3 regions of the Streptomyces sp. NPDC001070 genome follow, and region 1 is predicted to be linked to each of the others. Evidence: riboswitches for the same ligand, from Rfam matches in the RefSeq annotation. Region 1 holds a riboswitch; each other region holds the start of a gene.
The links. Region 1 has a riboswitch for cyclic di-AMP ahead of ACWDAS_RS04730 (M23 family metallopeptidase). Riboswitches for the same ligand answer to the same signal wherever they lie in the genome.
Positions count from the first base shown of each region.

Region 2: another riboswitch for cyclic di-AMP. It lies ahead of ACWDAS_RS09545 (NlpC/P60 family protein); the one in region 1 lies ahead of ACWDAS_RS04730 (M23 family metallopeptidase).
Region 3: another riboswitch for cyclic di-AMP. It lies ahead of ACWDAS_RS21465 (M23 family metallopeptidase); the one in region 1 lies ahead of ACWDAS_RS04730 (M23 family metallopeptidase).

Region 1 covers NZ_JBSFLB010000003.1:85,112-95,177, forward strand. The annotation lists gene ACWDAS_RS04720 (caspase family protein) at 1-612, shown strand, start outside; gene ACWDAS_RS04725 (extracellular solute-binding protein) at 717-2,171, shown strand; cyclic di-AMP (ydaO/yuaA leader) riboswitch at 2,389-2,528, shown strand; gene ACWDAS_RS04730 (M23 family metallopeptidase) at 2,540-3,793, shown strand; gene ACWDAS_RS04735 (hypothetical protein) at 3,892-4,173, opposite strand; gene ACWDAS_RS04740 (DUF6227 family protein) at 4,254-5,018, opposite strand; gene ACWDAS_RS04745 (PfkB family carbohydrate kinase) at 5,180-6,049, shown strand; gene ACWDAS_RS04750 (hypothetical protein) at 6,075-6,434, opposite strand; gene ACWDAS_RS04755 (hypothetical protein) at 6,567-6,794, opposite strand; gene ACWDAS_RS04760 (hypothetical protein) at 6,813-7,304, opposite strand; gene ACWDAS_RS04765 (very short patch repair endonuclease) at 7,585-7,992, opposite strand; gene ACWDAS_RS04770 (hypothetical protein) at 8,142-8,525, shown strand; gene ACWDAS_RS04775 (DUF2277 domain-containing protein) at 8,551-8,769, shown strand; gene ACWDAS_RS04780 (DUF6114 domain-containing protein) at 8,990-10,066, opposite strand, start outside.
Region 2 covers NZ_JBSFLB010000006.1:75,983-86,048, reverse strand. The annotation lists gene ACWDAS_RS09565 (cobalamin B12-binding domain-containing protein) at 1-263, opposite strand, end outside; gene ACWDAS_RS09560 (esterase/lipase family protein) at 505-1,323, shown strand; gene ACWDAS_RS09555 (M23 family metallopeptidase) at 1,465-2,826, shown strand; gene pcrA (DNA helicase PcrA) at 2,927-5,362, opposite strand; cyclic di-AMP (ydaO/yuaA leader) riboswitch at 5,624-5,784, shown strand; gene ACWDAS_RS09545 (NlpC/P60 family protein) at 5,793-6,941, shown strand; gene ACWDAS_RS09540 (hypothetical protein) at 6,958-7,311, opposite strand; gene ACWDAS_RS09535 (NlpC/P60 family protein) at 7,653-8,717, shown strand; gene ACWDAS_RS09530 (LuxR C-terminal-related transcriptional regulator) at 8,748-9,371, opposite strand; gene ACWDAS_RS09525 (PspC domain-containing protein) at 9,416-10,066, opposite strand, start outside.
Region 3 covers NZ_JBSFLB010000017.1:26,389-36,454, reverse strand. The annotation lists gene ACWDAS_RS21490 (glycoside hydrolase family 13 protein) at 1-1,216, shown strand, start outside; gene ACWDAS_RS21485 (DNA gyrase/topoisomerase IV subunit A) at 1,390-3,840, opposite strand; gene ACWDAS_RS21480 (M16 family metallopeptidase) at 4,046-5,398, shown strand; gene ACWDAS_RS21475 (M16 family metallopeptidase) at 5,416-6,786, shown strand; gene ACWDAS_RS21470 (hypothetical protein) at 6,891-7,040, opposite strand; cyclic di-AMP (ydaO/yuaA leader) riboswitch at 7,253-7,409, shown strand; gene ACWDAS_RS21465 (M23 family metallopeptidase) at 7,425-8,186, shown strand; gene ACWDAS_RS21460 (GntR family transcriptional regulator) at 8,406-9,098, shown strand; gene ACWDAS_RS21455 (HPr family phosphocarrier protein) at 9,312-9,593, opposite strand; gene ACWDAS_RS21450 (bifunctional acetate--CoA ligase family protein/GNAT family N-acetyltransferase) at 9,715-10,066, shown strand, end outside.

The sequences.
Region 1 (10,066 bases):
ACGAGCGGTGCCGGCGACACGCCGCTGGACAGCGCGGTCTTCGTCGCCGACCCCCCGACCGGTGGCGAACCGCCCTCGCGGCAGGCCATCGAGGCCGCGCTGCGCGACCACGGCGACACCGGCGGTACCCGGCGGGACGTCCTCTTCGCCGTCGACGTCTCCAGCTCCGCCTTCTCCGGGGCCAATGTCTCCGTCGTCCGCTCCGTCCTGGCCCGCGCCGCCGGCTACCGGTACGGCATCGCGGCGGTGCCCGGCCGCACGGTCCTCCCGCTCGGCGCGCACGGCGCGGCCGCGCGGGACGCCGCGATCCGCTCGCTGGCGCCGGTCGAGCGCGACGCCCCCGTCGCCGCCGCCCTGCGCCAGTGGTCCCGTACCCTCGCGGACTCCCCCGGCGCCCTGCTCGTCCTCATCACCGACGACGAGGACAGCGCCCGCGTGGCACCGCCCGACCCTGACGTCCCCGTACTGGTGGTGTCCCTGGAGAGCTTCGGCTGCTCGCTGCGCTTCAACAAGGCGGTCACGGAGGGCGGCGGCGCCTGCCTGGCGGCGGCGCAGGACCTGCCGGACCGGGTCGCGGAGACGATCACCCGGCTCACCTCGGGAGGGTCATGAGAGCCGGGGGCCTTCCGGGTACGGGGGGGTGGAACGGACGGGCGCGCGCCGCCCGCCGGGACGGCGGCGAACCCGGATCGCGCGCCCGGGCCGCCCGGGCCGGCGTGACGACTCTGGCCGCCTCGACCGGCCGGACCGCTCTGACGGCCGTGGCCGGCTCGACCGCCGTGACCGAACGCCGCGCGCGCCGTGCGCGCCCTCCGTACCGGGTCCGCCGTGCGTACCGGGTCCTGGGGCTCCTGCTCCTGCCGGCCGCCGCCGCGGCCTGCAGCGGTTCCCCCGCCGTCCCGGCCCCGCCCCCCGACCGTTCCCGTCCGATCGTCGTCGCGAGCGACGCCGATCTCACCGCGGGCGGGCAACCCGGCGTCCGCCGCGCCCTGATCGACGAGTGGAACCGGCGCAATCCCTCCCGGCCCGCCCGCCTCGTCGAGCTCCCCTCCGCCTCCGACGAGCAGCGCAGCGAGCTGATCGGCGCCTTCCAGTCCGGTACCGCCGCGTACGACGTGGTCAACCTCGACATCAGCTGGATCCCCGAGTTCGCCGACAGCGGGCTGCTCCGTCCCCTCGACCCCGCTCTCGTCGACGGCGACTTCCTCCGCCAGGCCGCGGACGCGGGCCGCTGGAAGGGCCGCACGTACGCGGTGCCCTTCAACACCGACGTCGGTCTGCTGTACTACCGCACCGACGACCTCGCCAAGGCCGGCCGCCGCCCGGCCGACCTGCGCGAGTACGCCAAGGTCGGGGATCTGCTCGCCGACGTACGCCCCCTCGGCCACGCCGCCTACACCACCCAGCTGCGCGCGTACGAGGGCCTCACGGTGAACACCCTGGAGACCTTCTGGACCGCGGGCGTCGACCTCGTCGACGGCGACGGCCGCTACGTCGGCACCGAGGACGGGCTGCGCGAGGGCCTGGACGAGCTCGGCCGGCTCGGCGCCGCGAACAACCTCAATCCGGAGTCCCTGGAGGCCGACGAGTCCGTCACCCTCGCCCAGTTCACGGAGGGCCAGAGCGTGCTGATGCGCAACTGGCCGTACGCCTACAACCGGCTCGACGCCACCCTCGCCCCCGGCGTCCGCTTCGGCGTGGCCCGGCTCCCCGGGGTCGCCGCCCTCGGCGGGCAGAGCCTGGGCGTCGCGGCGACCAGCGACCGCCCGGACGACGCCGCGGACCTGATCCGCTTCCTGACCGGCCGCACTGCCCAACATGCCCTGCTCGGGGCGGGTTTCGCCCCCGCGCGGCGGTCAGCATACGGCGCCGGGGATGTCAACTGTGACGATCCTCACGACCCCCGCGCCTGGTTCTTCGACCGCCCCGAGGGGCGCGGCTCGGAACCGTCACCCTCGCCGTCGGCCGCGACCCCCGGTTACACGACGCTGCTGTGGTGCGCGCTGCAGGCCGCCAGGGCCCGTCCGGCGACCGCTCACTACGTCACGTTCACCCGGGTCCTGCAGCGTGAAGTGCACGGGATGCTCACGGCGCACCGCAGCGCCGACGCCACGGCGGAGCGCCTCGACAGCCGATTGGGCCGTGCGTTGGGTGGCCGAGGTCCGGGGTGACCATCACTCGCCGTGAGCGCGGCGCTCCCTTCCGCATAACGACTGATGCACACTCACATTTCCCGTAGGTCACGGCAGTCGCGGCTCAATGTCCGCTTCTGTCCTGTCCATCCACATAGATTCCCGTCATGAACTCGCTTGAGTGGCTTGGAATTGGCGGGCGCCTCTATTAACGTTCGATAACGCAGCGCGGTCGTCCCGCCGCCGACAGGGCGGCGCCGTGCGCTTGCCGAATCCCGTCCGCGGGAACCGGGGAACCACTTCCTGGGGTGAATCGGGGGCCTTCCACGGTCCTCGTAGGAGACCTTCCTGCTCCGAACCCGTCAGCTAACCCGGTAGGCGAGAAGGAAGGAAAGGAGTGCGCCCGCGTGGCGTCGAACGAGCCTGCCCTGATACCCGGACAGCAACAGGGGTCCGTCTCCGCGTACCCCGATTGGGACACCGGCGAGTGGAACATCGCCGCCGGCTGGAACCCCCCGGCTGCCGAGCAGGCACCGCCGACGAAGAACGCGATCGACGGCTGGGACACCGGCGAGTGGAACATGGCCGCCGGCTGGTTCGACGAGGCGGCCTCCCAGGCCACCACCGCCGAGCCGGAGACCGCCGCCGAGCACGAGGCGTACGAGAGCGGGCCGGAGGCCTACGACACCGTCGCCACCGCCCACCCGCGCCACGAGGACGAGTCCGACGAGCCCGAGGGCGGCCCGCGGTTCGGCGGCGCACCCTACGAGGGCCCGCAGGCGGAGCCGTGGAACCCCACCGAGGAGTCCACCGGCCCCCGTCGCGCCCGGCACCGCGTCGCCAAGCAGCGCTCCATGGGCCGGGGTTCCGCGGTCTTCGGAGTCGCGGCCGTGGCCGTGCTGGGCGTCGGAGGGGTCGCCACCGCCGAGGGCAAGAACCCGCTCCCCGTCTCCCTGCCCGAGGTGTCCCACCTGCCCGGCATCGGAGCCCTGGTCGGGGACGACAGCGCCCCCGAGGCCAAGCAGGTCGCCGAGGCCCTGCGCCCCGACGCGGGTGAGGCCCTGCGCAACCGCATCCTCGACCAGGCCCAGCAGCAGCGGAACGCCGCCGACCGGTCCGCCAGGAACGCCGCACAGCAGGAGGCGGTGGCCAAGGCCGCCAAGTCCGCGGCGGCGGAGCGGGTCCGCGCCGAGGCCGCGGCCAAGAAGAAGGCCGCGGCGGAGGCCGCGAAGAAGCTGGAGGCCGAGCGCCTGGCCGAGCTCGCCAAGAGCTTCGTCAAGCCGGTCGCCTCGTACACGCTGACCGCCGGCTTCGGCGAGTCCAGCTCGCTGTGGGCCAACACGCACACCGGCCAGGACTTCGCCGCCCCGACCGGCACCCCGGTCAAGGCCATCCACAGCGGCACCATCACCGAGGCGGGCTGGGCCGGTTCGTACGGCTACCGCATCATCCTGACCCTCGACGACGGCACCGAGCTCTGGTACTGCCACCTCTCCTCGATGATCGTCACCTCCGGCAAGGTCAGCACCGGTGACACCATCGGCCGCGTCGGCGCCACGGGCAACGTCACCGGCCCGCACCTGCACCTGGAGGTGCGCCCCGGCGGCGGCGACCCGATCGGCCCGCTGGGCTGGCTCCGCAGCAAGGGCCTCTCCGTCTGAGGCACCCCGACTGCCGGTGACGACACTGACCCCGGCGGTCCTGGTGAACCCCCGACACCAGGACCGCCGGTCCGTCGTTTCCGGCCTTCGGTGATCGTCTACGGGACGACGAAGTTGTAGAGCTCGGAGATCCTCGGCGGCCCGCTCGGCTCCGGGAACCCGGACTCCTTGGCTGCGGGCATCATGATCTCCATGAAGGCCTCCAGCGCCTGCGCGGACTGCCAGACGTTGACCAGCCGCAGACCCTCGTTGGTGATCACGGCGGCATGCGAGAGAAGCCCCGCAGGAGGATGCTCGGGCCCGAACCCCGCGCGGTGGTTCGCTTCCTCGTACTGCAGGGCCGTCACACCGGGGAACTCGACCTCCGTCAGGACCGCCATGGGAACCTCCCGCCTCCCACCGACTCGCCTACGCCCCAATTTCCTCCGGCTGCACCCCGGCCGCAATCCGGAGCGCCCGGCTACAGCGCCTCGAGCCGTACATCCGCGGAGTCGCAGGCGGCCGTCTCGTCGGCGTAGACCTCGCACACCGGCCGTCCGTCGGGGGTCATCGTGTGCTCGACCTCCCAGAGGCTGATCTCCTCGCCGGTCGCCAGCAGGAAGGCGTGCTCGTAGAGCGTCCAGCCGGCGACCCGGCCGGTGCCGATCCGGGTGTGCCGGCCGGTGACGTACGCGATGTCGTGGCCCACGGCCGAGCCCAGCCGGCTGAGCAGCTCCTCGTCCGGGACGTCCGTGTTCTCCGCGCGCCGCAGCACCCGCCAGGCGTGCTCCGCGGAGTGGTCCTCCCTGTACTGCCGGGGCCCGGGCGCCAGCTCCATCGCCAGCTGCGGCAGCCGCGCCAGCCACTCCGCCGCCTCCGCCTCCAGCTCCTCCGGCGAGGGCTCCCCGAAGCGCGCGTCGATCACGTGCTGGGCCGCGGCGAGCTCCTCAGGGTCGGAGTACACCTCGTACAGCAGCCGGTCGGCGCCGGCGCCGGTGTTGTGCTCGATCTCCCAGAGCAGCTGTGTGCTGCCGTCGGCCAGCAGGAACGTATGCCGCAGCGTCCGCCGGATCAGCCGCCGCGGCGGCCCCTTGCGCTGGCGGAAGGACGCCAGCTCCGTGCACCCCATCAACGCGGTCGCCAGCCGCCCCAGCACGCGGTCCTCGATGTCGAAGGCGTTCTGTGCTCTGGCCAGCACCACTTCGACGTCCGCCGGACCCGCCCCACCTGGTCGCGCGTTCCCCATGCGGTCCTCCTGCTCACGGCATTCCCCGCGCACCACTGCGAGCACTCAGCGTAGTGGTTTCGGCGCGCTGCGCGTCGGGTCTCCCGGAAAAATGGTGCACCCCCGCCCGTAGGAGGCGCGTAAGCCACGGATCGCACGCCGTCTGCTGCCACTATGCGCCCATGCGCGCACTCTTCGTAGGCCTCTGCACTCTCGATGTCATCACGCTCGTCGACCACGTCCCGGCCCCGAACGAGAAACTCACCGCCCGCACCCAGACCGTCGCCGCCGGCGGCCCCGCCACGGGCGCCGCCGCCACCTTCGCCCACCTCGGCGGCGAGGCCGTCCTGCTCACCGCCTTCGGCGGCCACCCCCTCGCCGCCGCGATCGACGCCGACCTCGCGGGGCTGGGCGTCGACGTCATCAACCTCACCGCGGACTCCCCGGAACCCCCGGCGGTGTCGACGATCCTGGTCACGGCGGCGACGGGCGACCGCGCTGTCGCCTCCACCAACGCGACCTCATGGACCTCGGTCTCCCCGCCCGGGGACCTCTCCGTCCTCGTCGCCGACGCCGACCTCGTCCTCGTCGACGCGCACCACCCCGCGCTCGCCGTCCCCGCGGTCCGCCTCGCCCGCGCCGCCGGGGTCCCCGCCGTCCTGGACGCGGGCAGCTGGCGCCCCGCCACGGCCACCCTGCTTCCCTACGTCGACATCGCGGTCTGCTCCGCCGACTTCCACCCCCCGGGGACGTCCACCCCCGCAGAGGTCCTGGCCTTCCTGCACGACGCCGGCGTCCGCTGGCCCGCCATCACCCAGGGGGCGTCCCCCATCCTCCGACCCGGCGGCCACATCCCCGTCCCCGTCGTCTCCCCCGTCGTCGACACCCTCGGCGCCGGCGACGTCCTCCACGGCGCCCTCGCCCACCACCTCGCCGCCCACGTCACCACCCGCCTCACCCCGGCCGCCTTCGACGCCGCCCTCCGCTTCGCGGCGGACACCGCGGCCCGCTCGTGCGCGTCCTTCGGGACGCGGGCGTGGATGCGGGGGTGACGCCGTCCGGCCCGTGGCGTGCGGATCAGGAGCGCCCGCGGCTCCGCCCCGCGAACAGCGTGAACAGCACCACGCTCACGCCCAGCACGGCCCACCCCACGGCGGTCTCCGACAGTGACGTCTGCGTGTGCTTCGGCAGCAGTGACAGGCACCCGAGCACGACGAACATCGCCCCCAGGTAACTGAGCCCCGCCGTCAGCACCCAACGCATCAACCGACCCGTCCGCACATTCGCCGACTTGTTGCCCATGGGGATCCCGCCTTGCTCCTTGACGATGCCGCGGCACCGGGGGCCGGGCTGTACCGGCCCTCCGCAGTGCTTCAACGCCCGCCCACAGTCGCCGACACGGGCGTACGAAATGACGAATTCACGGGTGTTGCTCACGGGGCTGGTGTGAATGAGCTAGCGGCGCGTGTGGCGGGGCCCGATGGCGCGAATCCCGGCACGCGCTGGGCCGTTGATCGGGCGCCGACAACCACTTGTGCCCATCTGTGTCGCAGTTCGGAGGGCTGTGGGTCAGCGTTCGCGGAACCTGGTGCCCCAAAAGACGAGGGCACTGAGCGCGGCGCCGACCAGGAACACCAACCACCCGACCTCTGCATCGGAGAACGAGTCCTGAGCGGCGCCCGGGAGCAGGGCCAGGCAGACGGGCACAAAGACAGCCGCGACCACGAAACTCCCCAGGACGGTCAGCACACTGCGAAGAATCTTGCTCCGCAGTGCTGATTGCAGGCCATTGCTCATTCTGATGCTCCGGTCTCACTACTTGATGATGTTGTGACACTGTGTTCCGCGCTTGGCACCAGCAGCGAAGAAGTCAGCGCACGCCTTTCCGTAGTGCTTCAACGTCCGTCGCGTCGTGTCGATGCGGCCCATCGAGCTCAGGTCTGCGCAGCTCTGGTGTACCGGCCCCTTGCTGACGAGGTACGTGCGGCCATCCGTGTCGGAGTACCGCCAGTCGATGTGCCAGTTGCACCAACGGCCGCCGGCCGTGTCACCGCCGAGAGTGTCCTGGATGGACGCCTCCTCCCGAGTGATAGTGCGTCCCGAGCCCTGGATGAAATGACCGATGGATGTCGTCGGCAGGCAGAGTTCGACACCCTTCGCATCGAAGCAGAATCCGGTGACCTTCCCGTATCCGACGGCGCTTGCCGAGGCCGGAGAACTGGATGCCGCGAAGAGAGCGGCCGCACTGGAGATCACGAGGGCAACGGACCGGTGGAGAGGCTTCGCGGCGCGGTCGTCGGGACGCATCAGGGGGCTCCGATCTGTGGAGGCGTTGATGCTCCGGGAACGTCGTCAACCGCCCCTTCGATACGTGCTGTTGCTGTCTGATGACACTTTGTAGCTCTATGGAGTGCTGCAGGAACCTTTCCGTCACAGTCCCGCGACGACGAAGGGTGTTGGCGGGCCGATTGCCGTTTCCGTGACAGGGGATTGAGCGATATGCGCACTTAAATATCGTGCATGGGAGTGCAGTTGCAGGTTCGGGCGTTCCGTGCCCGGCTGCAGGTGGAAGTGTCGCCGAGCCGATTTAGTTATCGCGGGCTGTCTTGTCGGGGGCTACGGCTCTTGTCGCGGCGATTCTCGCTTCGATGGCGGAGGCGATAGTCGCGGGGTCCTCGTGCTCCCAGTAGCGGAGGACCGTCCATCCCATGTCGATCAGATGCTGGGTCGTCTCGCGGTCACGCGCCATGTTGCGATCGAGCTTGATCCGCCACCACTCGGCGTTCGCTCTAGGGCTGGTTGCATGCTGTGGACAGCCGTGCCAGAAGCAGCCGTCCAGGAAGACTGCGATCTTGAGCTTGGCGAAGGCGATGTCGATAGTCCGGCGGGGCATGTCCGGCACGGGCACATTCACGCGGTAGCGATATCCGACGGCGTAGAGCAGTCGCCGGACGGCCAGCTCGATCGCGGTGTCTCGTGAGACCTGCTTGCTCATGCGGGCTGAGACGCCGGGTGATGATGGGGGAGCAGGCACACGGCCATTGTGCCGGCGGGCGTGAAGCGGAAGTCAAGGCGCGTTGCGTAGCCCAAGGGGAAGTGGCGCGTCGGGCGGGTCAGCGCGCCCCGCGGGCGCAGCATGGCCCCATGGAGCAGAGCGAGACGCCGGTCACGGACGGGTTCGAGCAGGCGATGGAGGCGTTGCGGCGGGCGCCGTACGGGGTGGTGGACGAGGCGCTGTGGGAGGTGGAGGGGAGCGCGTTGCGGGAGGCACGGGGGCATCTGGAGGCGTGGGAGCGGGTGGTGCGGGGGCTGGGGGCGGGGCGGGGGACGGAGCGGGGGGAGCTGAAGTGCCGGGACGGGGTGGCTGGGCTGGTGCGGAAGCTGCCGGGCCCCGTGGCGGAGTTGTTCGGCGAGGCGCTGGGGGAGGTGGACGGGCGGTACCTGGAGCTGACGGTGGAGGACGCGGCAGCGCCCGGCGGGGAGGGCGGCTGGTGGTGGGGGCGGCGCCCGCGGGACGGGTGGGCGTGACAGTGGGCGCGGGCACACTGGACCTATGTGCCGAAGCATCAAGACCCTGCGCCCGCCGATGACGCCTGAGGTCAGCGAAGAGGACATCCGGGCCGCGGCCCTGCAGTACGTGCGGAAGATCTCCGGGTTCCGGGCGCCGGCGGCGCACAACCGGGAGGCGTTCGAGGAGGCGGTGGACGCGGTGGCGGCGGCCACGCGGGAGCTCCTGGCCGGGATCCAGGTGCGAGGGCAGCGGGCTTCCTAGCCCGGGTCTGCCCGGGCCCTTCCGCGGGTGCCTCGTCATGCGTCCTGGCGGGTGTCTTCCGACGGCGGCGTGACATCGGGTGGTCGGACGGCTTCGATGGGTTGTCGCCTGCTCGAATCAGTCCGCCGCTGCACCGAGGTGTGCCATGTCCGTTGTCCGCAGGGCCCTTGTCGTCAGCGCTCTGACCGGCGTGCTGCCGGCCGGCGCCGTCCTCTGCCAGTCAGTGGAGTGACGCCTGCTGGTGCAGGCCCGGGATCGCGAGCCGGTTCGCCAGCAGGAGCTGGTTGTACGCCACGACCTGCGTGAAGAAGAGCGGGATGGGGATCGTCAGCCCCGGCGGCAGCGGGGGCGGCGTGTCCGGGGTGAAGGTGACCGGGAGCAGGCCGAGGAGGTTGCCGCTGAGGACGCGGGTGAGCAGGACGACCGGATGCCCGGTCGCGGTCGCGGTGCCCCAGGGCGTGCCGTCCGACTCCAGTTCGCCCTGGCAGGGGGCCCACGGAGCCGGCTCGGGGGAGACGTGGCCGATGCCCGGCAGGCCGATGTCCAGCAGGGGCAGGCCGATCCCGGGGAGGCCGTGGAAGGGCGGGGTCCAGTCGCCCGAGCGGCGGCGGGCGCAGGCCGGGGAGAGCAGAGGGGCGGTCTGGCGGAGGCTCGCGATGTCGACGCGCCAGGCGGTGAAGACGAGGACGCGCTCCGCGCCGGCGCGGGTGGGGAGTTCCGTGATGCCGTGGTACGTCAGCCCGGTCAGCACCAGCAGCGGGGTGAGGACCCGGAACGGCTGCTCCGCGGCGAGCCCGTGGCCGCCGTAGCGGGCGGCGCCGATCGTCAGCTCCAGCGAGACATTCGGCAGGCACCAGGGGGAGTCCGGGGTGCCGAGGCGGATGCGGGCGGGGAGCAGGGAGAGCGGTTCGTCCATGCCGCCGTCGGTGGGGCGGCGGGGGACGACCAGGTCCAGCAGCGTGTCCGGGCTGACCTTGTCGCCGGAGAGGATGCCGGTGGGGGGCGCGCCCGCGGACGGCGCCGGGATCTCGGGGGCGGTACGGCGGGCGGACCCGTCCCCGCGGGGTGCGGACGGCGCGTACGAGGTGGCCCCCCGCCGCGGCTGCGGCGGTGCTTGCGACGACGGCTGCCGGCCCCGCAGTCCCAGCAGGTCGCCCACCGCCCCGAGCAGCCCGCCCGACGGCGGCTGCGGCGCCGCGCGCTGCGACGGTACGGAGGTCGGGCCCGGGCCCTTCGCGGAGGGGGAGGGAGAGGGGGAGCCGGTGCCGCCCGGCGAGACGTCGAGGGAGCCGCGGTC
Region 2 (10,066 bases), on a different contig from region 1:
TCGGCCGCGTCACGCTCCTGGAGCAGCTCGATCACCTTGGCGAAGAGCGTCATGTGGGCACCCGAGAGGATGGACAGCCCGATCGCGTCGGCGTCCTCCTGGATCGCGGTGTCCACGATCTGCTCGGGCGTCTGGTGGAGACCGGTGTAGATGACCTCCATGCCGGCGTCCCGCAGCGCCCGCGCGATGACCTTGGCCCCGCGGTCGTGGCCGTCCAGGCCCGGTTTGGCGACCACCACACGGATCGGTCCGGACACTCCCATCGCTGCCTCCATACACGATTGCTGCGCTCAGCGGGCACATGCGTGAACGAACGTTATCGCCAGCATCCCCCGTGCGGACAGTTTCACGAAGTGCCCCGAGGGGGAAATCACACATGGGACACGTTCACGTTAGAAACGCGTTCGGCCCGTGGTCGTCCATCGTTCGGCAGGCGACACGGGCCGTCGCGTTCTCGGCGCACGGGGGACAGGGCCGTCTCCGTGTGCCCACGGGAGGTAGGCCATGGGCGTCCTGTCTTTCGGTGTCGGAGATCGCCTGGTGCGCCAGGCGGCCTACGTACGAGCCGCCGCGATCGAGATCGCCATTCTCACCGGGCATGTCTTCCTCTACCCGACCGGCATCTTCCAGGAACGCGGGCCGCAGCCGCCGGCCGGCGACTCCGAGGAACCGCCCCGCCTCCCCACCGCGGGCCGGAGCCATCCACCGGTGCTCCTGCTGCACGGCTTCGTGGACAACCGTTCGGTGTTCGCGATGCTGCGCCGTTCACTTCGCCGGCACGGCTGGCCGCATGTGCAGGCGCTCAACTACTCGCCGCTGACCTGCGACATCCGCACGGCGGCGGCCCTCCTCGGGCGTCATGTCGAACAGATCTGCGAGCAGACGGGGCACCACCAGGTGGACATCGTGGGCCACAGCCTCGGTGGGCTCATCGCCCGCTACTACGCGCAGCGGCTGGGCGGCGACACGCGGGTGCGCACCGTGGTCACCCTGGGCACCCCGCACGCCGGGACCCGGGCGGCACCGCTGCTGAACCCGCACCCCATCGTCCGCCAGATGCGGCCCAACTCCGACCTCATCGAAGAGCTGGCCAAGCCGGCACCCGGCTGCCGTACCCGGTTCGTGGCGTTCTGGAGTGATCTGGACGAGCTGATGAGCCCGGTCGAGGCCGCCCGTCTGGACCACCCCGACCTCATCGCCCGGAACGTCCATGTGGCGGGGGTCGGGCATCTGACCATGCCGGTCCACGCGGCGATCGCCGCCGGAGTCCGGCAGGCGCTGCTGGGCGAGGAGCTGGCGTCGGGGGCCGTGGACGCGGCTTGACGGCCTTGCACCCATAACCATCGAAAGGCCATCGAACACAACGCATCGGGGATGCCTGAATCCTGCCGAAGATTGTGGCCGTCGGCCGCAGGGGGATACAGTCGCCGCTAATTCTCCTGCTGCCGAGGCGAAAGAGAAGCGGTGAACGACCGTCATCCGGCGGGGTACGCCCCCGAGTACAGCGCCTACGGGTACGAGGGCTATTCCGACGCCTCGTACGCGCCCGTGGGTGCTGCCCATGCGGATGACGACCCCCTCTTCGGCGCCTGCCAGGGCTACCCCGCCTACGACACGGGGTCCTACACCACCGGCTCGTACGACACGACCGCGACCGCGTACTGGCCCTCGACGCCGGCCGCCCCCGCCTACGGCGACTACACGGGCACGACCACCGGCACCTGGCATCCGGACCCCGCGCAGGCCCAGCCCGCGGCGGCCTACGACTACGCGCAGTACGAGCACACGGCCGTCCACGGCTACGAGGAGCCCGAGGCCGCGCACGGCCACGTGCCCGCGCCCCGCACCTACGAGCAGCCGGAGCAGTACGACACCGGAGCCCACGCCCCCGAGGCCTACCGGCCGCAGGCGTACGAGCCCGACGGGTACGACTCCGAGCCCTACGAGGCCGAGTCTTACGAGAGCGAGCCCTACGGGGCCGACGCGTACGACGTCGCCCCGGACCCCGACGCCGCCGACGACGACGCGGAACCGGAGCTGGACCCCGAGTACGAGGGTGACACCGCAGTGGCCGCCGTGCCGCGCTCGCGCGGCGCCGGCGGCAGCCGCCGGCGCCGCCCGGCACGGCGTTCGGCGCTGCTCACCGTCGCCGTCCCCTCCGTGGCGGTCATGGGCGTCGCGGCCTGCGCCGCCGCCGTCACCGTGAACACCGAGGACGCAGACAGCAGCCGCACCCAGGCCGACGGCGCTCCCGAGGCGGCCAACGCCCCGACCACGAAACTCGACCAGCAGCTCGCCGGAGTCAACCGGGACGTCGACGACTTCGCCGACCGCGCCAGCCGCACCCAGGAGCGCATCGACCTCAAGGAGCGCCAGGCGCTCGAGCGGGCGAGGAAGGCGGCGGAGGCGGCCCGCAAGGAGGAACTGCGCCCCAAGTTCCTGCTCCCGGTGAAGCAGCACGGCCTCAGCGCCTACTTCGGCCAGGCGGGCGTGAACTGGATGTCGGTCCACACCGGCATCGACTTCCCGGTGGACTACGGCACCCCGGTGATGGCCGCGACCGACGGCGTCGTGCGCACCCAGTGGAACAGCGCCTACGGCAACATGGCCATAGTGACCGCCCCGGACGGTACCGAGACCTGGTACTGCCACCTGAGCAGCACCAAGATCCGCTCGGGCTCGGTCAAGGCCGGCGAGGTCATCGCCTATTCCGGCAATTCCGGCAACTCCACCGGACCGCACCTGCACTTCGAGGTGCGCCCCGCCGGCGGCGCGGCCATCGACCCGCTGCCGTGGCTGCTGAAGCACGGTCTCGACCCGCGCTGAGCCGCACGCACCGAGCCGCACCCGCCGGGAGGCAGCCGACCCGAGGGCCGAGGCGCGAAACCCCGGACCCCGGGTCCCGGGCCCCCGTGACCGCGAGGCCCTACAGCTTCTCCACCGGCGCGTAGCGCAGCAGCAGCACCTTGGGCCGCTCGTCGCCGAAGTCGATGGTGGCCTTGGCCTTGTCCCCGCTGCCGTCGACCGAGACGACCGTGCCCAGCCCGAACGTGTCGTGGGTGACCCGGTCCCCCACCGCCAGGGCGATGACCGGCCGGTCCTGCGTACGCCGTGTGGCGAAGCCGGAGGGCCCGCTCTTCGACGAGGACCGCGACAGCATCGAGGCCGCCGCCGACACCGAGGCGGACGGTGCCGGGGAGGAACCCGTGCGCCTCCACTCGATGAGCGGCTCCGGGATCTCCTCCAGGAACCGGGAGGCCGGGTTGTACGAGGGCTGGCCCCACGCACTGCGCATGGTCGACCGCGTCACGTACAGCCGCTGCCGCGCCCGCGTGATGCCGACGTAGGCGAGCCGGCGCTCCTCCTCCAGCTCCTTGGTCTGGCCGAGCGCGCGCATGTGCGGGAAGACCCCGTCCTCCATGCCGGTCAGGAAGACCACCGGGAACTCCAGGCCCTTGGCGGTGTGCAGGGTCATCAGCGTTATGACGCCGCCGCCCTCGTCGTCGTCCGGGATCTGGTCGGAGTCGGCGACCAGCGCGACCCGCTCCAGGAACTCGGCGAGCGTGCCGGGCTCCTCCTCGGTGCGCTCCTGCTCGAACTCCAGGGCCACCGCCGCGAGTTCCTGGAGGTTCTCGATGCGGGTCTCGTCCTGCGGGTCGGTGGAGGCCTGGAGCTCGGCCAGGTAGCCCGTGCGCTCCAGCACCGCCTCCAGGACGGTGGCGGGACCGGCGCCGGACTCCACGATCGTGCGCAGCTCCTCCAGCAGCTCGTTGAAGCGCTTGACGGCGTTGACCGAGCGCGCGGCCATGCCGAAGGCCTCGTCGACCCGGCGCAGCGCGGCCGCGAAGGAGATCCGCTCGCGCGAGGAGAGGGCGTCGATCATGGCCTCGGCGCGCTCGCCGATACCGCGCTTGGGCACGTTCAGGATGCGGCGCAGCGGGACGGTGTCCTCGGGGTTGGCGAGCACGCGCAGGTAGGCCAGGACGTCCCGGACCTCCTTGCGCTCGTAGAAGCGGACTCCGCCGACGACCTTGTACGGCAGTCCGACGCGGATGAAGACCTCTTCGAAGACACGGGACTGCGCGTTGGTGCGGTAGAAGACCGCGACCTCGCCGGGACGTGCGTCGCCGGCGTCGGTGAGCCGGTCGATCTCGTCGGCGATGAACTGCGCCTCGTCGTGCTCCTGGTCGGCGACGTAGCCGGTGATGACCGGGCCCTGCCCGGCCTCCGTCCACAGGTTCTTCGGGCGGCGCGAGGCGTTGCGCTCGATGACGGCGTTGGCGGCGGTCAGGATGTTCTGGGTGGAGCGGTAGTTCTGCTCCAGCAGGATCGTGCGGGCCTGCGGGTAGTCCTCCTCGAACTGGAGGATGTTGCGGATGGTGGCACCGCGGAAGGCGTAGATGCTCTGGTCGGCGTCGCCGACCACGCACAGCTCGGCGGGCCCCTCGCCGCCATCCTCCGCGTCACCGGTCCCGACCAGCTCGCGCACCAGGGTGTACTGGGCGTGGTTGGTGTCCTGGTACTCGTCCACCAGGACGTGCCGGAAGCGGCGCCGGTAGTGCTCGGCGACGTCCGGGAAGGCCTGCAGGAGGTTGACCGTGGTCATGATGATGTCGTCGAAGTCGAGCGCGTTGGCCTCGCGCAGCCGCGACTGGTACATCGCGTAGGCCTCGGCGAGCTTCTTCTCGAAGGGGTTCTCGGCCTGGCCGGCGAAGGTCTCCTCGTCGATGAGCTCGTTCTTGAGGTTGGAGACCTTGGCGCTGAAGGACTTCGGCGGGAACTGCTTCGGGTCCAGGTCGAGGTCGCGGCAGACCAGGGCCATCAGGCGCTTGGAGTCGGCCGCGTCGTAGATGGAGAAGCTGGAGGTGAAGCCGAGCCTCTTGGACTCGCGGCGCAGGATGCGGACGCACGCGCTGTGGAAGGTGGAGACCCACATCACGTTGGCGCGCGGGCCGACCAGCTGCTCGACGCGCTCCTTCATCTCCCCGGCGGCCTTGTTGGTGAAGGTGATCGCCAGGATCTGGCCGGGGTGCACCTTGCGGGCACCCAGCAGGTACGCGATGCGGTGGGTGAGCACCCGGGTCTTGCCCGAGCCGGCACCGGCGACGATGAGCAGCGGGGAGCCGGTGTGCTCGACGGCGGCGCGCTGCTGCTCGTTGAGCCCCTCCAGCAGCGCGGCCGGGTCGACGGCCGGGCGGTGGGCACCGTCCCGGTAGTACGCGTCCCGGTCGACGGGCACGTCGAAGCGCCCCTCGAAGAGGTCGTCGGGGACCGTCTCGGGCTCGTCCTCGGGAGGCGGCGGGGGCTGCTCCTCCCTCGGTTCGAGGCCGGCCAGGAAGCTGTCGTCAAAGAGGCTGCTCATCGCCTCCCGAGTCTAGGCCGTGGGACGGACAGCGTTGCCCCGCTTGCCCGAGCCCGCCCCGGGCGGGCCGCCGGACCGGTCGGGGCCGCGGCCCCGCGTACGGTCACTCGGGGCCGCGGCACCGTCACGCGGAGCCCCGGATCGTGAAGGTCACGAAATGATTGCGGACAATTCGAACACCAGGGTTCCCACAGACCCCCGCAGTTGACTACCGTGCCGCATCAGGCGGTCCGCTCCACGCGGCGGCGACCGTGCCGTCACGGGCCGCCTCCGCTGAGTCCGGCGACCGCCGGAGCCGGGGACCCAATGACCTTGGGGTGAATCGGCCCGTACGAGCGCAGCACGCGCCCGCGCGGACCGTAGGGCGGCCTTCCGAAGCCCGAACCCGACAGCTAACCCGGTAGGCGGTCCACGGAAGGAGCCGCCTGACTTGGCGACCCACCGCAAGCCGCGCCCGCGCGCGCTGACCGTTCCCGGCCCCCGCGCCGCCGTGGGACTCACGACCGCCGCGCTGGCCACCGTCACCCTCTTCGGCGAGAGCGCGAGCGCGGCGCCCGCCTCCCCGGACAAGCCCTCCATCAGCGAGGTCAAGGCCCGGGTCGACAGGCTCTACCACCAGGCCGAGGCCGCCACCGAGCGGTACAACGGCGCCAAGGAGCAGACCGAGACGCAGCGTGCGCGCGCCGACGCGCTGCTCGACCAGGTGGCCCGCAAGACCGAGACGCTCAACGACGCCCGCCGCACGATAGGCGAGTACGCCGCGGCGCAGTACCGCGGCGGCGGTCTGGACGGGACGACCAGCTTCCTGCTCTCATCCGACCCGCAGCAGTTCCTGGACCAGGCGCATCTGATGAACCGCCTGTCCGACCGCCAGGAACAGGCGATGGAGACCTTCCGTACCCAGCAGGCCGAGACGACGCGGAAGCGCGCGGAGGCCGTCGAGAGCCTGCAGAAGCTGACCGAGGCGCAGCAGCGGCTGAGCGCGGAGAAGACCGCGGTCAAGCAGAAGCTGGCTGCGGCGCAGAAGCTGCTGAACAGCCTCACCGCCCAGGAGAAGGCGCGGCTGGCGGCGCTGGAGAAGAAGCGCCAGGAGGAGGCCGCCGCCAAGGCCGCGGCGATCGCCGCCAAGGAGAAGGCCGCGCAGGAGGCGGCGGCGAACGACACCGCCTCGTCGGGGTCCTCCACGGGCTCCTCGTCCGGTTCGACGTCCACGGCGTCCGGGACCTACGCAGCCAAGGCGGCGAAGGCGATCGAATTCGCCCGCGCCCAGCTGGGCAAGCCGTACGTGTACGGCGCCACCGGCCCGAACTCCTACGACTGCTCGGGCCTGACCCAGGCCGCCTGGGGGGCCGCGGGAGTCTCCATCCCCCGCACCACCTACGACCAGGTCGACTTCGGCAGCCGTGTCACGGCGGACCAACTGCAACCCGGAGACCTGGTCTTCTTCTACTCGGACGTCACCCACGTCGGCCTCTACATCGGCGGCGGCCAGATGATCCACGCCCCGCACACGGGCACCGTCGTCAAGATCGCCCCGATCACCGAGATGCCGATCTACGGCTACGCCCGGATGGCCTGAGAGCCCCGGGAAGGGCTCAGGTCCACAGCACCGCGATGAAGATGTTGGCGGTGGTCAGCGCACCCACGGTGCCGAAGGCCGCCGCCGACACCTTCTCCTCGTCGCGCTTGACGTAGACCAGGCCGAGGATCACCACCAGGATCGCGAGCTTCACACCGATCTTGATGTTGTTCACCGGCTGGTCGTCGGCCTGGTTGAGGCCGACCAGCACCGCGCCCGTGACCAGCATGGTCAGCGCGCCGTGCAGCATGCCCGGCACGAAGCGGGCCTCGCCGCGCCCCATGGCCTTCATCTGGGTGAGGAAGCCGCCCAGCAGTGCGGCGATGCCGATGATGTGCAGGCCGACGAAGAGGTTGATGAGTACGTCCATGGCTCAGGACCCTAACCGCGCTCTTACCAGCGCTCGGCACCGAGGGTGCCCTGTTCCGGCACATCGGTCAGGGGCGGACTGCAAGTGACCAGGTCACCCGTCGAACAGCGGTCATCCGCGGGCAGGCCGCGGCCGAATCGGACCAGTCCCGCACAGTCCGGCACTCCCCCGCGACGTCCAGGTTTAGCGTCCTGACCCAGGTGGCCGACCCCACTGCCGCAAGGACCCCGTCCCCGGCACGGCCACCCCCGCCGAAGGTCCGGCGGTGGACGGCTCCCCGTCCGCCCGCCGCCGGACCACCGGGGGGCGTACGGACGGCACCCCGGAAGGAGTGACGGCGCGTGGCGTCGCACAGAAGGCCCAAGGAGCGCGGTCTCGCCGGCACGACCGCGCGCACCGCCGCCGGTCTCGCCCTCGCCGGCGCGGCCTCCGTGACGATGTTCGGGGAGACCGGGCACGCCGAGCCCCGGCTGACCACCGAGGAGGCCAGGGCCCGGGTGGACCGCCTGTACGAGGAGGCCGAGCAGGCCACCGAGCAGTACAACGGCGCGAAGGAGAAGGCGGACACGGCCACCGAGCGGATCGAGCAGCTCCAGGACGAACTCGCCCGCAGGACCGAGCGCCTCAACCGCACCCGCGACGGCCTCGGCTCCATCGCCACCGCCCAGTACCGCAGCGGCGGCATCGACCCCGCCGTCCAGCTCGCCCTCGCCTCCTCCCCCGGCGACTACCTGGAGCGGGCCGGGATGCTGGACCGGATGAGCAGCCGGCAGACCGCCGCGCTGCGCGTCCTGTCCGCCCAGCAGCGCGAGATCGAGCAGGTGCGCGCCGAGACCCGCGCCGAGCTCGACGAACTGCGCGGCACCCGCGCCGAACTCGCCCGCCACAAGCGCACCGTGGAGCAGCGCCTCGCCTCGGCCCGGCAGCTGCTGGGCCGTCTCACCGCCGCCCAGCGCGCCGCCGTGCTGTCCTCGGACGGCCACGGTTCCGCCGACCCCCGGGCCGGCCGCGGCGCCGCCGGCTCCCGTTCGGACCTGGCGCCCGTCGCCGCCCCCAACGCGCGCGCCGCCCGTGCCGTCAACTTCGCGTACGACTCGCTGGGACTGCCGTACGTCTGGGGTGCCACCGGGCCCTCGGCGTACGACTGCTCGGGCTTCACGCAGGCCGCGTGGCGGGCGGCCGGGGTCTCCCTGCCGCGCACGACGTACACCCAGATCAACGCGGGCACCCGGATCTCCCGCTCCCAATTGGAGCCCGGGGACCTGGTGTTCTTCTACTCGGGGATCAGCCACGTCGGCCTCTACGTCGGCAACGGCATGATGATCCACGCCCCCCGCACCGGTGACGTCGTCAAGCTCGCCCCGATCGACCAGATGCCCTTCGCGGGCGCCACACGACCGGCGTGACGCCCCGGGGCCGGGCCCCGGCCCGGCCCCTCAGACCAGCCGGCGCGCGGTCGCCCAGCGGGTGAGCTCGTGCCGGTTGCTGAGCTGGAGCTTGCGCAGCACCGCGGAGACGTGCGACTCGACCGTCTTCACCGAGATGTAGAGCTGCTTGGCGACTTCCTTGTACGCGTAGCCGCGGGCGATCAGCCGCAGCACCTCGCGCTCGCGCTGGGTGAGCCGGTCCAGGTCCTCGTCGACCGGCGGGGCGTCGGTGGACGCGAAGGCGTCCAGGACGAAGCCGGCCAGCCGGGGCGAGAAGACGGCGTCGCCGTCGGAGACCCGGAAGACCGAACTCACCAGATCGGGGCCGGTGATGGTCTTGGTGACATAGCCGCGCGCGCCGCCGCGGATCACTCCGATGACGTCCTCGGCGGCGTCGGACACCGACAACGCCAGGAAGCGCACCGGATGTTCTGCGTCGGTCATGAGCCCGGCGCAGCGCTTGAGCACCTCGACCCCGCCACCGCCCGGCAGATGGACGTCGAGCAGCACGACATCGGGCCGCGTCGCGGTGATGACGGAGACCGCCTGGTCGACGTCGGCGGCCTCGCCGACCACCTCGACCCCGGTCCGCTCGGTCTCACCGATCTCGGCCTGCACCCCGGTGCGGAACATCCGGTGGTCGTCGACGAGGACGACCCTCACTCGCCGCTCCGTGCTCACGACGGCCTCCCTGGTTCCTGGGACCTGTCCATCTCCAGCTCCACTTCCGTCCCCCCGCCCGGCGCGGAGCGCAGCCGCGCCTCGCCGCCGTTGCGCCGCATCCGGCCGATGATCGACTCGCGGACGCCCATCCTGTCCGACGGTACGTCGTTCAGGTCGAATCCGGGCCCGCGATCGCGCACCGACACGAAGACCCTGCTCTCCTCGACCTCCGCGTACACCTGCACGGGCTCGTTCCCACCGTACTTGGCGGCGTTGACCATGGCCTCGCGGGCCGCCTGCATCTGCGCCACCAGGCGTTCGTCGAGCGGGCAGTCGCCGACGCACACCACCTCCACGGGCACCCCGTGCGCGTCCTCCACCTCGGCCGCGGCCCGGCGCACCGCGTCGGCCAGTGTGACCGGCTCGTCGTCCTTGCCGTTGCCCTCGGGCCGGTACAGCCAGGCCCGCAGCTCGCGTTCCTGCGCGCGGGCCAGCCGGGCGACCTCGCGCGGGTCCTCGGCGTTCCTCTGGATCAGCGTCAGGGTGTGCAGGACGGAGTCGTGGACGTGCGCGGCGACCTCGGCCCGTTCCTGCGCCCGGATGCGCGCGAGGCGTTCCGCGGACAGGTCCTGGGTCATGCGGACGAGGTACGGCCCGGCGATCAG
Region 3 (10,066 bases), on a different contig from region 1:
GCTCTTCCACTTCAGGACCGGCCGCGGCGAGAACGGTGAACTGCCGCCCAACGGCTGGCGCTCCCAGTTCGGCGGCTCCGCCTGGACCCGGCTCCCGGACGGCGACTGGTACCTGCACCTGTTCGCGCCCGAGCAGCCCGACCTCAACTGGGCCCACCCCGCGGTCCGGCGGGAGCACGAGGACGTGCTGCGCTTCTGGTTCGAGCGCGGCGTGGCCGGGGTGCGCATCGACTCGGCGGCCATGGTCGCCAAGGATCCCGACCTGCCGGACTTCGTGGAGGGCCGCGACCCGCACCCGTACATCGACCGTGACGAGCTGCACGACATCTACCGCTCCTGGCGCACCGTCGCCGACTCCTACAGCGGCGTGCTGATCGGCGAGGTGTGGCTGCCGGACGCCGAACGCTTCGCCCGTTACCTGCGCCCCGACGAGCTGCACACGGCCTTCAACTTCGACTTCCTGGCCTGCCCCTGGGACGCCGGCCGGCTGCGCGCCTCCATCGACTCGACCCTCGCCGCGCACGCGCCGGTCGGGGCCCCGGCGACCTGGGTGCTGGCCAACCACGACGTGACGCGTACGGTCACCCGCTACGGCCGCCAGGACACCGGCTTCGCCTTCGCGGCCAAGGCCCACGGCATCCCCACGGACCTGGAGCTCGGCACCCGGCGCGCCCGCGCCGCGGCCCTGCTCACCCTCGCCCTGCCCGGTTCGGTCTACCTCTACCAGGGGGAGGAACTGGGGTTGCCCGAGGTCGAGGACATCCCGGCCGAGCTGCTGCAGGACCCGATGTACTTCCGCTCCGGGGGCACCGACCCGGGACGTGACGGCTGCCGCGTGCCGATGCCCTGGTCGGGCGACGCGCCGCCGTACGGCTTCGGGGGCGAGCGCCCCTGGCTGCCGCAGCCGGCCGACTGGGCGGCCTACACCGCGGAGGCCCAGGAGGCCGACCCCTCCTCCATGTTGAGCCTCTACCGGACCGCCCTGGAGCTCCGCCGCGCCGAACCCGGCCTCGGCGAGGGCCCGATGAGCTGGTACGACGGCCCCGCCGACGTGCTGCACTTCCGGCGCGAGGGCGGCTTCGCCTGCGTGCTGAACATGTCCGCGACCCCGGTCGAGCTCCCCTCCCACCGGCGGCTCCTGCTGGCCAGCGGCCCGCTCGCCGAGGACGGCCGGCTGCCCCGGGACACGGCGGTCTGGCTGCGCCTGGGCGAGTAAGTGCCTGTCCTCCTCCGGATCGGATCCCTGCGGCGCGACGCCGGGGCGATCCGGAGGACAGGCCCGCGGCCCGCTCCGGCGGGCCGCGGGCGTACGCGTCCTGACACCGCGGACGCCGAGGGGCGCGGCACCCGCACCGGGCGCCGCGCCCCTCATCGCTGTGTGCGGGCCGGTCACACCGGCCCGGAGATCACCGCCACCCGCTTGGTGAGCGCCACGCCCGAGCCGTCGCGGCGCGGGTCCTTCGGCGGGAGGTCGGCGGGCGCACCCGTGGAGGTGGCGGCCCGGGCGGGGGTACCGCCGGCCCAGGCGAGGAGCAGCATGTCCTCGCCCTTGAGGAAGCGCTGGCAGCGTACGCCACCGGTCGCCCGGCCCTTGCGCGGGAACTGGTCGAACGGCGTGAGCTTGGCCGTGCCCTCCTCGGCCCCGGCGAGCGTCTCGCGGGCCCCGGCCAGAGTGAAGACCACGGCGTCGGCCGACGGGTCCACCGCGTTGAAGGAGATCACCTTGGCGCCGTCCGCCAGCTTGATGCCGGCCATGCCGCCGGCCGGGCGGCCCTGCGGACGCACCTGGCCCGCCGGGTAGCGCAGCAGCTGGGCGTCGTCGGTGATGAAGACCAGGTCCTCCTCGCCGGTGCGCAGCTCGACCGCGCCGACGATCCGGTCGCCCTCCTTGAGGGTGATGACCTCCAGGTCGTCCTTGTTCGCCGGGTAGTCCGGCACTACGCGCTTGACGACGCCCTGCTCGGTGCCCAGTGCCAGGCCCGGCGAGGACTCGTCCAGCGTGGTCAGGCACACCACCTGCTCGTCCGGCTCCAGCGACAGGAACTCCGCGATCGGTGCGCCGCCCGCCAGGTTCGGCGCGCCCGAAGGCTCCGGCAGGATCGGCAGGTCGATGACGGCGAGCCGCAGCAGGCGCCCGGTCGAGGTGACCACGCCGATGTCGGCCCGCGCGGTCGTCGGGACCGCCGAGAGGATCACATCGTGCTTGACCCGCTTGCCGTCGCCCGGCGTCAGCGCCTCGCCGTTGGCCGTACGGGCCAGCAGCCCGGTCGAGGAGAGCAGCACGCGGCACGGGTCGTCGGCGACCTCCAGGGGCACGGCCGCGATCGGGGTCGCCCCCGGCTCCAGCAGCATCGTGCGGCGCTCGGTCGCGTACTTCTTGGCGACCGCGGCCAGCTCGGCGCTGACCAGCTTGCGCAGCTCGGCGTCGGACTCCAGGATCCGGGTCAGCTCCTCGATCTCCGCGGTCAGCCTGTCCCGCTCGGACTCCAGTTCAATCCGGTCGAAGCGGGTCAGGCGGCGCAGCGGGGTGTCGAGGATGTACTGGGTCTGGATCTCCGAGAGCGAGAAGCGCTCGATGAGTCGCTCCTTGGCCTGGGCGGCGTTGTCGCTGGAGCGGATGATCGAGATGACCTCGTCGATGTCGACCAGGGCGACCAGCAGGCCCTCGACCAGGTGCAGGCGGTCGCGGCGCTTGCCGCGGCGGAACTCGCTGCGCCGCCGGACCACCTCGAAGCGGTGGTCGAGGTAGACCTCCAGCAGCTCCTTCAGGCCCAGCGTAAGCGGCTGGCCGTCGACCAGCGCCACGTTGTTGATGCCGAAGGACTCCTCCATGGGGGTCAGCTTGTACAGCTGCTCCAGGACGGCCTCGGGGTGGAAGCCGTTCTTCACCTCGATCACCAGCCGCAGTCCGTGCTCGCGGTCGGTGAGGTCCTTGACGTCCGCGATGCCCTGCAGCTTCTTCGAGCCGACCAGGTCCTTGATCTTGGAGATGACCTTCTCCGGGCCGACCGTGAACGGCAGCTCGGTCACCACCAGGCCCTTGCGGCGGGCCGTCACGTCCTCGACGGAGACCGTGGCGCGGATCTTGAACGTGCCGCGACCGGTCTCGTACGCGTCCCGGATGCCGTCCAGACCCACGATCCGGCCGCCGGTCGGCAGGTCCGGGCCGGGGACGTGCCGCATCAGCGTCTCGAGATCCGCGTTCGGGTAACGGATCAGGTGGCGGGCGGCGGCGATGACCTCGCCCAGGTTGTGCGGGGGCATGTTGGTCGCCATGCCGACCGCGATGCCGGAGGCGCCGTTGACCAGCAGGTTCGGGTACGCGGCCGGCAGGGCCACCGGCTCCTGCTCCTGGCCGTCGTAGTTCGGCGCGAAATCGACGGTGTCCTCGTCGATCGACTCGACCATCAGCATCGCGGCCGGGGCCGTACGGCACTCCGTGTAACGCATGGCGGCCGGAGGGTCGTCGTTGCCGAGCGACCCGAAGTTGCCGTGGCCGTCGACCAGCGGCAGGCGCATGGAGAACGGCTGCGCCATGCGCACCAGCGCGTCGTAGATCGAGGCGTCGCCGTGCGGGTGGAGCTTGCCCATCACCTCGCCGACGACGCGGGCGCACTTCACGAAGCCGCGCTCGGGGCGCAGCCCCATCTCGTTCATCTGGTAGACGATCCGGCGGTGCACCGGCTTGAGCCCGTCGCGGGCGTCGGGGAGCGCGCGCGAGTAGATGACCGAGTAGGCGTACTCGAGGAAGGACCCCTGCATCTCGTCGACGACGTCGATGTCGAGGATGCGCTCCTCGAAATCGTCCGGCGGCGGGGTCTTCGTGGTGCGGCGGGCCATCAGGGCGCTGCTCCTTCGGCTGGACCTCATCGGGTAAGAACACGGGACTGACGCGGACCATTGTGGACCGCCCCACCGACAGCCCGGACACCCCCCGCCTCATTCGTGGCGGTGACGGGAACTTCGCGGGCCGTTTGTCCGCTGCCTAGAGTGGCAGGTCTCAGCACAAAACTAACGAGTACGCGACCGGAAGGACAGCTTGCCCATGGGTCACACGGCCACGCCGGAGGCAGAATCCGGCGGCCTCACCGCGACCGAGCACCGCCTGGCCAACGGCCTGCGCGTGGTGCTCTCCGAGGACCACCTCACCCCGGTCGCCGCGGTCTGCCTCTGGTACGACGTCGGTTCCCGACACGAGGTGAAGGGCCGTACCGGACTCGCCCACCTCTTCGAGCACTTGATGTTCCAGGGATCGGCGAACGTCAAGGGCAACGGCCACTTCGAGCTGGTCCAGTCCGCCGGCGGCTCGCTCAACGGGACCACCAGCTTCGAGCGGACCAACTACTTCGAGACCATGCCGGCCCACCAGTTGGAGCTGGCCCTGTGGCTCGAGGCGGACCGCATGGGCAGCCTGCTGTCCGCGCTGGACCTGCAGAGCCTGGACAACCAGCGCGACGTGGTCAAGAACGAGCGCCGCCAGCGGTACGACAACGTCCCGTACGGCACCGCCTTCGAGCGGCTGACCGCGTTGGCGTACCCGGACGGCCACCCGTACCACCACACGCCCATCGGCTCCATGGAGGACCTGGACGCCGCCTCCCTGGATGACGCGCGCGCCTTCTTCCGTACCTACTACGCGCCGAACAACGCCGTACTCGCGGTCGTCGGCGACATCGATCCCGAGCAGACGCTCGCCTGGGTCGAGAAGTACTTCGGCACCATCCCCGCCCACGAGGGCAAGCCGGCGCCTCGCGACGGTTCACTCCCCGGAGTGATGGGCGGGCAACTGCGCGAGGTCGTCGAGGAGGACGTCCCGTCCAGGGCGCTCATGGCCGCCTACCGGCTGCCCCACGACGGCACCCGCTCGGCCGACGCCGCCGACCTCGCCCTGACGGTCCTGGGCGGCGGGGAGTCCTCCCGGCTGCACAACCGGCTCGTGCGCCGTGACCGCAGCGCCGTCGCCGCCGGCTTCGGCCTGCTGCGGCTGTCCGGGGCGCCCTCGCTGGGCTGGCTCGACGTGAAGGCCTCCAGCGGCGTCGAGGTGCCCGCCATCGAGGCAGCCGTCGACGAGGAGCTGGCCCGCTTCGCCGAGGAGGGCCCGACCCCGGAGGAGATGGAGCGGGCGCAGGCCCAGCTCGAACGCGAGTGGCTGGACCGGCTCGCCACGGTCGGCGGCCGCGCCGACGAACTGTGCCGGTACGCCGTACTGTTCGGCAACCCGCAGCTGGCGCTGACCGCCGTGAAGCGGATCCTGGAGATCACCGCCGACGAGGTGCGCGACATCGCCGCCGCCACCCTGCGGCCCGACAACCGCGCCGTGCTGGTCTACGAGCCCACGGGCTCCCCGGCAGCCTCCGGCGAGGACTCCGACGAGGACGAGGAGGGCGCGGACCAGTGACCGACGTCCACAGCACCATGACGTTCCACCCGCAGCCCAAGCCGGGGCAGCCCAAGCCCTGGGACTTCCCGGCCCCCGAGCGCTCCACGCTGCCCAACGGGCTGACCGTGCTGCGCAGCCACCGCCCCGGCCAGAAGGTCGTCGCCGTCGAGGTGCTGCTCTCCGCGCCGCTCGACGCCGAGCCCGAGGGTCTGGACGGCGTCGCCACGATGATGGCCCGGGCCCTGTCGGAGGGCACGGACAAGCACACGGCCGAGGAGTTCGCCGCCGAGCTGGAGCGCTGCGGGGCCACCCTCGACGCCCACGCCGACCACCCCGGCGTCCGGGTCTCCCTGGAGGTCCCCGCCTCCCGTCTCGACAAGGCCCTCGGCCTGCTCGCCGACGCGCTGCGCGCGCCGGCGTTCCCGGAGAGCGAGGTCGAGCGGCTGGTGGGCAACCGCCTCGACGAGATCCCGCACGAGCTGGCCAACCCCGCGCGCCGCGCCGCCATGGCGCTGTCCAAGGAGCTCTTCGCCGCCGACCTGCGCTGCTCCCGGCCGCGCCAGGGCACCGAGGAGACGGTCTCGCGCATCGACGCCGCCGCCGTCCGCGCCTTCTACGACACGCACGTACGGCCGTCCACCTCGACCGTCGTCGTGGTCGGCGACCTCACCGGGATCGCGCTGGACGACCTCCTGGCCAACACGCTGGGGGAGTGGAGCGGCAAGCCCGCCGAGCGCCGCCCGCTGCCCGCGATCACCGCGGACGACACCGGCCGCGTCGTGATCGTCGACCGGCCCGGCTCCGTCCAGACCCAGGTGCTCATCGGCCGCGCCGGCGCCGACCGCCACGACCCCGTCTGGGCGGCCCAGGTGCTGGGCACGTACTGCCTCGGCGGCACGCTGACCTCGCGCCTGGACCGCGTCCTGCGCGAGGAGAAGGGCTACACGTACGGCGTGCGGGCCTTCGGCCAGGTGCTGCTCGCCACACCCGAGGGCACCGGGGTCTCCCTGCTGGGCATCAGCGGGTCCGTGGCGACCGACGTCACCGCTCCCGCGCTGGCCGACACCTGGCAGGTGCTGCGCACCCTGGCGGCGGAGGGGCTCACCGACGAGGAGCGCGACGCCGCCGTGCAGAACCTGGTGGGCGTAGCCCCGCTGCGGTACGAGACCGCCTCGGCGGTCGCCGGCACCTTCGCCGACCAGGTCGAGCAGTATCTGCCGGACGACTTCCAGGCCCGGCTCTACGAGCGGCTCGCCGCGACCGGCACGGTCGAGGCGACGGCCGCGGCCGTCAGCGCCTTCCCCCTGGACCGGCTCGTCGTCGTCCTCGTCGGCGACGCCTCCGCCATCGCCGGTCCCGTCCGTGAGCTGGGCATCGGCCCGGTCGAGGTCGTCACGGGCGTCTGAGCGGCACCTTCGACGCGACCCCGGGAGCCCCAGCGGCACCCGGGGCCGCGGCACGCACGGCCTCAGCGGTCCAGCCGCGCGGCGGCCCTATCGATCCTCATACCTCATGGAATGCGACCGTCGGGAGCGGCCAGTTCGGCGGCGCGTTCCAGGAACGCGGCGCGGAGCTGCGCCACCTGCTCCTCGTCCAGGATCTCCATGTCGTAATAGGTCCGGATATGGGCGGACCAGACCTCCGAAGGGGGCCCGTCCATGCCCATGACGACCGGGTCCCAGGACAGCGGTGCGAACCAGAGCGGTGCGAGAAGCCCGGGAGCTGTGGTGTCGCGGGATTACGGACCGTTGCGGCCGGTTGGGGGCCGGTGTGGCATCCGGCACATATTGCCGGATTTTTTTGGTCCCGGGCGCAACACCCGGTTAGCGTCCTCGGGTTGCCCGGCGGAAGCAGCCGCCTCCCGCGGCACCGGAGCAACGATCGCCGAGTCCCCGTCAGGCGCGAGCCTGGGGAGCCGGGGACCCATCCGAGATGTCCCTGGGGTGAATCGGGCGGCCTGCCGCCGCCCGTAGGAGACCTTCCTGCTCCGAACCCGTCAGCTAACCCGGTAGGCGAGAAGGAAGGAAAGGATCTCCGCCTGCCCATGGCGTCGTTCTCCATACGCTCCACCCTGGCCGGCGCCGCCGCGCTGACCGCCATGACCACCGGCGCGTTCGTCGGGCCCGCCGCTGCCGCCGACACCAAGACCGACGGTTCCGCCTTCGCCCGCTGCGCCGCGGTCGCCGGCGACCTGGCCGCGCACATCGCCGACCAGGCGACGGCCCAGCACCGGGCCGCCGACGTCGCGCAGAAGCGCCATGACGCCCACGTCGCGCACGCCAAGCGCGTCGCCCGTGAGCGGGCCGCCAGGGAAGCCGCCGCGAAGGCGGCCAAGGCCAAGGCCGCCCGCGAGAGCGCCTCGCACGCGTCGCGGGGCGGCGCGCAGGCCCGCGGCGCGCTCGGCGGGTGGATGCTGCCGGTCGCCGGCTCCATCGGCACCCCGTACCACGCGACCAGCAGTCTGTGGTCCTCCGGTTACCACACCGGCGTGGACTTCCACGCATCCATCGGCACCCCCGTGCACGCCGCCGGGGCCGGCACCGTCGTCGAGGCGGGCTGGGGCGGCTCCTACGGCAACAACGTGGTGATCCGCCACGCGGACGGCATGTACACCCAGTACGGGCACCTGTCCTCCCTGAGCGTGTCGGTCGGCCAGAAGGTCTCCGCGGGCCAGCAGATCGGCCTGTCGGGCGCCACCGGCAACGTGACCGGTCCGCATCTGCACTTCGAGGCCCGTACGGCCCCGACGTACGGCGCCGACGTGGACCCGCTGGCGTACCTGCGCTCCAAGGGCGTCCACATCTGAGCCATCCCCTCCCCCCACACGAAGGCCCCGGTCCCCCGCCGGGGCCTTCGGCGTACCCGGTGCTTCCCGGCCGCCGACTGTCCAAAAATGCTCCATGAATTCGGGGCTGCCGTCGGAATCGGCGCCGTGCTGGAATAGAGTCGCCGCAGAAACGCCGACTCCTCCGTTACGCGGGGATTAAACGACGGCGGTCGGCGCGCACCGAAAGGAACCGGCGATGTGGGGTCGGATGTGAACGGGACCGGGGGCGCTGCGCGCCGAATTTCGGCCCAGGCGGTGTGCACGGCGATCCGTGACGACATCATCAGCGGGTTCTTCGCGCCGGGCAGCCGGCTGACCGAGGAGCAACTGGCCAAGCGCTACGGGGTGTCCCGGGTCCCGGTGCGCGAGGCGCTGCGCACCCTGGAGTCAGAGGGCTTCGTGCAGACCCGCAGGCACGCCGGGGCGTCCGTCGCCGAGCCGACCGAGCAGGAGGCCGCCGACCTGCTGGACATCCGCGGCCTGCTGGAGCCCCTGGGGGCCGCGCGGGCCGCGCAGCGGCGCACCGAGGCGCATGTGAAGGTGCTGCGCGGCCTCGTCCGGCTCGGCCAGGAGCGCTCCCTGCAGGGGCAGTTGTCGGACCTGCCTGCGCTGGACGGCTGGTTCCACGAGACGCTGGCCCAGGCCTCGGGCAGCCCGACCCTGGTGGCCCTGCTGACCCAGCTGCGGCACAAGATCGCCTGGGTGTACGCGGTGGACACCCCGGGCCGCGCCGTGGAGTCCTGGGAGGAGCACGGGGCGATCGTGGACGCGGTGGCCCGCGGCGACGCGGAGCGGGCCCGCAGGCTGATGGCGGCCCACGTCGAGCGGGCGACCGCGGCGCACCGGCTGCGCCGGCCGGAGCGCGCGGGACGCGGCGCGGCGGCGCGGTGAGGAATTGGAAACACGCCGTACACACGCCGAGCGGCCACGATTAACAGAAGTGCCGTATACAACTGTAGGAATTGTGCACGGGCCTATTTCCCGTGCCTGATTCCGCTGCGCGCTGCGCGGAATTGGCTCCGCAATGACGAAGAGGCGGGCCCGCGAAATCCGGCCGGATTTCGCGGGTCCGCCTCTTTCGTCGTACCGCGGTTTCCCGCGGTTTCAGACGGTCTCGGGGAGCTCGTCCAGTCCCTCGGAGACCAGCTTGGCCAGGCTGTCGAGCGCGGCGTCCGAGCCCTCGGCGTCGGAGGCGAGGACGACCTCCTCGCCGCCGGCCGCGCCCAGGCTCAGCACGGCGAGCATCGAGGCGGCGTTGACCGGGGCGCCGTCCGACTTGGCGATGGTGACGGGGACGCCCACGGCGGTGGCGGCGCGGACGAAGATCGAAGCGGGACGTGCGTGGAGGCCCTCGGCCCAGCCGATGGTGACGCGGCGCTCAGCCATGGTGTTGCCCTTCGGATCGTTCCAGGGAGGTCTAGACCAGTCTGCCATGCCGCGAGGAGCGGCCCGTCCACCACATCGTCGCACTCATCCCACAGTGCCCCGATACCCGTACGCTTGGGCCATGACAACGCCGCCGCCCGCCGCAGAGCGCGACTACCCGGTCCACTGGGAGGCGGACGTGGTCCTGCGCGACGGCGGCATCGCCCACGTCCGGCCCATCGCGCCGGACGACGCGGGACGGCTGGTCAGCTTCTACGAGCAGGTCTCCGACGAGTCCAAGTACTACCGCTTCTTCGCGCCCTACCCCCGGCTCTCCGACCGGGACGTGCACCGCTTCACCCACCACGACTACCGCGACCGCGTGGGCCTGGCGGCCCTCGTCGGCGGCGAGTTCATCGCGACCGTGCGCTACGACCGCACCGACGACGGCGAGGCCGAGGTCGCCTTCCTGGTCCAGGACGCGCACCAGGGCC